DNA from 3 places in the Streptomyces sp. NPDC026092 genome. Region 2 is predicted to be linked to each of the others. Evidence: riboswitches for the same ligand, from Rfam matches in the RefSeq annotation. Region 2 holds a riboswitch; each other region holds the start of a gene.
The links. A riboswitch is a leader RNA that binds a small molecule or an ion and turns the genes downstream of it on or off. The one in region 2 is predicted to bind cyclic di-AMP.
Positions count from the first base shown of each region.

Region 1 (2,252 bases), on a different contig from region 2:
CCGGGTACGGGTATTCCGGCAGCCCTGACGTGGGGGGGGTTACGCCAGGGCTGCCGGAGTCGTGAGGGCTCGGGAGGTCCTCGGACCGCGAGGCCGTTGGGCCGCCGGGCCCTCGGACCGAGAGGCCGTTGGGCCGCGAGGCCCTTGGACCGGGAAGCCCTTAGACCGAGAGGCCCTTGTTGCCCAGCCAGGCCGCCGGGTCGATGCCCGAGCCGCCCGCGGTGTGGACCTCCAGGTGGAGGTGCGGGCCGGTCACGTTGCCGGTCGCGCCCACGCGCCCGATCGTGTCGCCGGTGCCCACGGTCTGGCCGACGCTCGCGGTCATCGAGGACAGGTGCGCGTACCAGATCTCCGTACCGTCCTCGAGTTCGAGGACGATCCGGTAGCCGTACGAGCCGGACCAGCCGGCCGACTTGATGGTGCCGCCGTGCACGGCCTTGACCGGCGTGCCGGTCGGCGCCGCGAAGTCGAGGCCCGTGTGCTGGCCGGAGGACCACATGGAGCCGGACTGGCCGTACGTGGAGGTGATCGTGTACGAGGACGTCGGCAGCGAGTAGCTCGCGGCGAGCTTCGCGAGGCGCTCCGCCTCGGCCTTCGCCGCAGCCTCCTCCTCGGCCTTCTTCTTCGCCGCGGCCGCTTCCTTCTCGGCCTGGTCCGCCTTGGCGGCGGCCTCAAGGGCGGCCTTCTCGGCGGCGGCCTTCTCCGCAGCGGCCTTCTCGGCGGCGTCGGCGGAGGCCTGCTGCTGCTCGGCCTGCTGCAGGATGCGGGCGCGCAGCGCCTCGCCGGCGTCGGCGGTCGAGGCGGAGGCGGACTGGCCGCTTCCGGCCTTCTCGACGCCGTCGGCCGGCAGGGCGAGGGTGGCCGTGAGCGGCTGCGGGTTGGTCGTACCGGAGTCCGAACCGCCGTCGGAGATGAACTCGCCGACACCGGGCAGCTCGGAGGCGTCCGGCAGGTTGAGGTCGGGCAGCGATATCGAGACCGGGGGCTTCTCCTTGGCGGTCGCCATGCCGCCCGCGCCGACGGCCGCGATGACACCGACGCCGAGGACGGTGGAGGAGCGGGCGAAGCCGGAGCGCTGCTTCACGACGCGGTGGCGGCCGCCCGAACGGGCCTGCTGGCGCAGGGAGTCCTCGGTCGGGTTCCACTCCCCCAGCGTCGTCGCGTCGTCGTCCGTCCCGGCGGCGCCACGGGCGCCGAACGCGTTGAACCCATCGGAAAGACCGTCGGGGGCAGGGCTGTTGGACGCCACGGAGGCGTGCTCCTTTCCTTCCTTCTCGCCTACCGGGTTAGCTGACGGGTTCGGAGCAGGAAGGTCTCCTACGGGCGGTTCCGCACGGATGCGGAGGTGCCCGATTCACCCCAAGTAGTGGTTCCCCGGTTCCCTTTCAGGATTCGGCGCACGCGCACGGTGCCGTCTCTTGCGACGGCTGGGACGACCGCGCTGCGTTATCGAACGTTAATAGACACGAGGGCCGGATTCCAAGCCGTTCCGGTTGATCATTCACGAGATTGAGCTGGTACAGCCCGATTTGATCCCGCTTCAGTACGGAGTCTTACCGCCACCCCGGAACTGATGGTTCGTCAATTGTTATCGGAGCGGTACACCTCCACTACACAAGGTCACCACATGCGGAACGAGGTACGTCACGGCACCACGGGCATCGTCCGGCGCCGCTCCGGCTGCCCCGCTCCCGGCCGGCTCACGGCGAGCAGCGCCATGTCGTCGGTGGAGCCCCCGCCCGTGTACCGGCGGACGTCGTCGACGAGCGCGTCGAGCATCTCCTCCGGCCCCGGGAAGATCCTCCCGACGAGCCGCTCGGCCGGTTCGTAGAAGGCCCCCGAGGCGTCGCGCGCCTCGGAGAGCCCGTCGGTGTAGAGGAGCAGCGTGGCGCCCGGCGGGTACGGGGCCTCGTCGGCCCGGTCCGGCCAGGCAGCCAGCTCGCCCATGCCGAGCGGCAGCGCGGGCTCGGTCGGCTCCAGGTGGGTCAGGCCCCCGTCCGCGTACAGCAGCAGCGGCTCGGGGTGGCCCCGGTTCACGACCCGTACCCGCCCGCCCCCGCGCGGGATCTCCGCCAGGACGGCCGTGGTGAACCCCTCGAAGGCGTCGAGCCCGGAGCGGCGGGTGCCCTCGCGGGCCAGCGCCCGTTCGAGGCGCTGGGCGACCCCCTCCAGCGAGGCCTCCTGCTCGGCCGCCTCCCGGAAGGCGCCGATCACGACGGCGACCGCCTCGACCGCGTCGAGCCCCTTGCCGC
Region 1 covers NZ_JBEZYN010000024.1:95,321-97,572, reverse strand. Annotated here, with positions in the region: gene AB0F56_RS30905 (M23 family metallopeptidase) at 161-1,249, opposite strand; cyclic di-AMP (ydaO/yuaA leader) riboswitch at 1,261-1,408, opposite strand; gene AB0F56_RS30900 (PP2C family protein-serine/threonine phosphatase) at 1,645-2,252, opposite strand, start outside.
Region 1: linked by a shared signal. The riboswitch ahead of AB0F56_RS30905 (M23 family metallopeptidase) and the one ahead of AB0F56_RS01210 (LysM peptidoglycan-binding domain-containing M23 family metallopeptidase) in region 2 are both predicted to bind cyclic di-AMP.

Region 2 (2,252 bases):
TGTCGTTGCCGCCCGCGCAGAAACTCACCAGGTCGGGGGCGAGTTCCTTGGCCCTCGGGACCTGCTCCGCGACGATCTGGTCGAGGAGCCGCCCCCGGACGGCCAGGTTGGCGTAACGAAATGCGTCGTGCTCCGGCAATTGGTCGGCGAGGAGTACCGCGAAACGGTCCGCCCAGCCGACGTACTTCCCGTCCGGCCCGGGATCTCCCACGCCCTCCGTGAAGCTGTCCCCGATCGCCGCGTACGACCCGAATGCCTTCATGTCTCTTGATCTCGAATCGTCTGCCACGGGAGTTCATCTTTCCCTTACGTATGTGACCTACGCGACCGTAAGGAGGGGTTGACGCCGGGTGAGATATGCCACCGGTCAAGATTCCACCAAGCCGGAATACGCCGCAGGGGCCCGGCACACCGAAGTGCCGGGCCCCTGTGGGGTGCTGCTGGTGACGCGGGTGATGCGGAGGCGTCAGATGCCGACGCCGTGCTGGCGCAGGTACGCCAGCGGGTCGATGTCCGAGCCGTAGCTCGGGCCGGTGCGGATCTCGAAGTGCAGGTGCGGGCCGCTGGAGTTGCCGGTCGAGCCGGAGAGGCCGATCTGCTGGCCGCCGGTGACGGTCTGGCCGGTCGAGACGGAGAGCGAGGAGAGGTGGGCGTACTGGGAGTACGTGCCGTCGGCGTGCTGGATGACGACCTCGTTGCCGTACGCGCCGCTCCAGCCGGCCGAGTGGACGGTGCCCGCGCCGACGGCCTTCACCGAGGTGCCGGAGGAGGCGATGAAGTCGACACCGGTGTGGTAGCCGGAGGACCACATCGAGCCGGAGGCTCGGTACGGGGTGGAGATGCCGCCGCCGACCGGAGCGACCCAGCCGGAGGAGGAGGCCTGGGCGGGGGCGGAGTCCTGGGTGGCCGTGCTGCGCTCGGAGGAGCGGGAGGCGCGCGACTCGCTCGTGTCGGAGGACGAGGACTTCTTCTCGGCCTTCGGAGCGGCCTTGGGCGCCGCGGCCTTCGGGGCGGCCGTGGACTTGGCGCCGAGGGTGAGCTTCATGCCGGGCAGGATCAGCGACGGGTTCTCGCCGACGACCTGGCGGTTGTCCGCGTAGAGCTTCTGCCAGCCACCCTTGAGGTCGTGCTCGGCGGCGATCTTCGACAGGTAGTCGCCGCGGACGACGGAGTACGTCTTCGGCTTCGCCGCGGGGGCGGCGGCCGGAGCGGCCGGGGCCTTCGCGGGGGTGGCGGCGAGAGCGGCGACGGCCTTCTCGGGCGTCACGGTCGGAGCGGCCTTCTCGGCGGCGTGGGCTCCGGTCGCGCCGAGCAGCGGGAGGGCGACGACGGCGCCACCGGTGCCGGCGGCGACGAATCCGCGCGTGATCGGGTTGACCTTGGGACGGCGATGCTTACCCTTCGCGGGCATGGCGAATTCCTCTCCGTCGCCTGCGAGGTGAGCTGTCGGGTTCGGACTGGAGATGTCCGGCCGCGTTCTCACGCGACTTCACCCCAAGCCGTCCGGTCGGGCCGGTGCGGCGTACTTACCTGGGTCCCCCGCTCCTGCCGTACGTGGATGGGTGCGGATTCGATTCCGGGCGGTGGCAGGATTCGGCGGTCCGACCGGATTGAGCGTGACGCTAGACGAGCGGAGTCGAGCCGAACAAGCCGCCCGATTCCGCCCGCATTCCGCGGCGTGATATTCGCGCCGTATTCCGGTCACCCTCCGTGGATGACGGAGGATCGATTTCCTTTTCCGGCCAGGGAATTGGTCCGGACGATCAGGCACGGTCCGTCACCTTTGAGACGCTGCTCACGCCCCGAATCCCATCTCCCCTGCAACCAGGGCGCGTTATATCGAAGGGTTTAATTCGGACAGAACGCCCATTCCCTTACCCAGGGGTGCGCACGGCCCCCGGCACCCGGGATGATTGCCCCAGGAATCGATCAGGAACCGATCGCGATCCGTCTACCTTCAGGAGCACTCGTGACGCAGCAGCTGCCCCAGGTCCCGTCGACCGAACCCGAGCTCGCCGGGGTACGCAACTTCCGTGACGTGGGCGGACTGCCGACCGTGGACGGTGGTGCGGTGCGCTTCGGACGCCTCTTCCGCAGTGGCCACCTGGCCCACGCCACCGAGGAGGACGCGGCGTTCCTCTCCACCCTTGGGCTGCACACGATCTTCGACTTCCGCAATCAGGCCGACGTCAAGATCGAGGGCCCGGACGTCGAACTGCCCGGTGTACGGAATGTGAACATACCGCTCAACG
Region 2 covers NZ_JBEZYN010000001.1:266,561-268,812, reverse strand. Annotated here, with positions in the region: gene AB0F56_RS01215 (SGNH/GDSL hydrolase family protein) at 1-262, opposite strand, end outside; gene AB0F56_RS01210 (LysM peptidoglycan-binding domain-containing M23 family metallopeptidase) at 467-1,411, opposite strand; cyclic di-AMP (ydaO/yuaA leader) riboswitch at 1,416-1,575, opposite strand; gene AB0F56_RS01205 (tyrosine-protein phosphatase) at 1,970-2,252, shown strand, end outside.

Region 3 (2,252 bases), on a different contig from region 2:
GCTCCGGGCCGATCTGCTCGATCACGGCGAGGACGGCCTTCTCGACGCCCTTGCCCTGGTAGCGGTTCTTGTCTCCGTCACGGAGCTCAATGGCCTCGAACGCACCGGTGGAGGCACCGGACGGAACGGCAGCACGGCCGGTGCTGCCGTCGTCGAGGCCGACCTCGACCTCGACCGTGGGGTTGCCTCGGGAGTCCAGGATTTCCCGGGCTACGACGACGTCGATGGACGGCACGAGCATCTCCTTCTGGGATGTGACGCTAGATGTGACGCTTGCGGTGCAGGGTCGCTTTGGCCTTGCGACAAGAGCCTAACCGGCTCCAGGGCTCCAGCCAGCCGGGCGCCCGCCCCCTGGGACGAAAAAGGACCCAAGGGCATGCATCTCGGGCCAAAGGGCCCCAGAACTACTCGGCGGTAACCGGCTCGGTACCGGTCGGGCGAGACGCCAACCGGTCCCGGACAGCGCGGAACCCCGGCCCGGAGCGCACGGGGGAAGAAACGCTCCGGACCGGGGTGGTCACCGCGGGAGGGTCGTAGGACCCGCGCGAGCCGCCGGACTCACACGAGCCGTCGGGCTCACTTCAGGTGAAGCTGCTGGCCCGGGTAGATCAGGTCGGCGTCCTCGACGACGTCCTTGTTGAGCTCGAAGAGCTTCGCCCAGCCGCCCTTGACGTCGTGGGCGGCGGCGATGGTGCTCAGGGTGTCGCCGGAGACGACCTTGTACTCGCCGTCGCCCTTCTTGACCTTCTTGCCGGTCGGGGTGGTGACGGTCTTCTTCGACTCGGCCTTGGGCGCGGCCTTCGGGGCGGTCCGCTGCTCGCTGCGGGTCGTCGGCTGCTCGGCCTTGCGCTCCGGCTTCGGCGCGCTCTCCTCGACGGGAGCGGCGCCGGGGGAGGCGGCCGACAGGCCCACGCCACAGCTCGGCCAGGCGCCCTTGCCCTGACCGGCGAGGACCTTCTCGGCGATGGCGATCTGCTGCGACTTGGAGGCCTGGTCGGCGCTCGCGGCGTACGCGGTGCCACCGAAGGCGGCCCAGGTGGAGCTGGAGAACTGCAGGCCGCCGTAGTAGCCGTTGCCGGTGTTGATCGACCAGTTGCCGCCGGACTCGCACTGGGCGACCTTGTCCCACTCGGAGACGGTGGCGGCCGAGGCGGTGCCGGCGCCCATCAGGGGGGCGGCGACGGCGACGCCGGCGACGCCGGCGAGGGCGACGGCGCGGGTGGCCTTGGAGGGACGACGGTGTTTGCCCTTGGCGGAAAACAGCATGGAGATTCTCCTCACCGACGCCTACGAGGTGAGCTGTCGGGTTCGGGCCGATGTGAGTTGCCCGGCCGCGCGACCTAGCGCGCGGCTTCACCCCAAGCCGTTCCTTCGGCCGTCTGTCTCAACGGCCGGGGACGGCACTTACCTTGGGTCCCCCGCTCCTGCCTACGGCGCTTGACGCGACGACTGTTCCCATCGGCCGACGGCAGGATTCGGCGTTTCGGTCGACGGGGCCCGCGGTGGCGAGCGGTCACGACCGTAGACACAGACCCGGGGGAAGTTCAAAGACGCCCATGAGGGACAAAACGCCCCTACTTGCCTCGGGATGAAAGGTGTTTACGCAGGTGAGAGGTGACGGAAGCGGAGTTCGCGGACGAGACATGCCAGTTGAGGCGAAGAGACCCATGTCTCACTTGCGCAGAACCGGACATTCAGCCCCGAACCGCCCCTACTTCGCGTCCGTTTCCGCCGTCTTGTCCGCGGTCTTGTCCGCAGGGGTCCCGAGCGTCAGATCGAGGCTCTGGCCAGGGAGGATGAGGTCCGGGTCGGCGCCCACGGTCGAGCGGTTGGCGTCGTAGAGGGCGCCCCAGCCGCCGGGGAGTTCGTTGCGCTGGGCGATCTCGGTGAGGTTGTCGCCGGGCTTGACGGTGTATGCGCCGATAGCGTCGGCAATGCCCTGGGAGGGCGTTTTGTCCGTGTCGCCCCCACTGCCCCGGTTCGCGCGCTCCTCGACGGAGCCGTCCACTGTCGGCGCGTCAGACGGCGAGGCGTGACGCCCTGTTTCGCGATCCTTGTCCGTATTACCCGTCTCCTCCGGTGCCGCGTCGCCCCGGTGCTTGCCGGTGCCCGGCGCGGACGGGGAGGTCGACGACTCGGGCGTCGTCGGCGTGGTGGAGGTCTCAGGCGTGGTGGAGGTCTCAGGGGTCGCCGTGGACGGCGTGGAGACCTCGGCGGAGGGGGTGGAGGGGCCCTGGGTCTTCGACGAGCCG
Region 3 covers NZ_JBEZYN010000022.1:27,790-30,041, reverse strand. Annotated here, with positions in the region: gene eno (phosphopyruvate hydratase) at 1-241, opposite strand, end outside; gene AB0F56_RS29400 (transglycosylase family protein) at 577-1,266, opposite strand; cyclic di-AMP (ydaO/yuaA leader) riboswitch at 1,270-1,446, opposite strand; gene AB0F56_RS29395 (transglycosylase family protein) at 1,712-2,252, opposite strand, start outside.
Region 3: linked by a shared signal. The riboswitch ahead of AB0F56_RS29400 (transglycosylase family protein) and the one ahead of AB0F56_RS01210 (LysM peptidoglycan-binding domain-containing M23 family metallopeptidase) in region 2 are both predicted to bind cyclic di-AMP.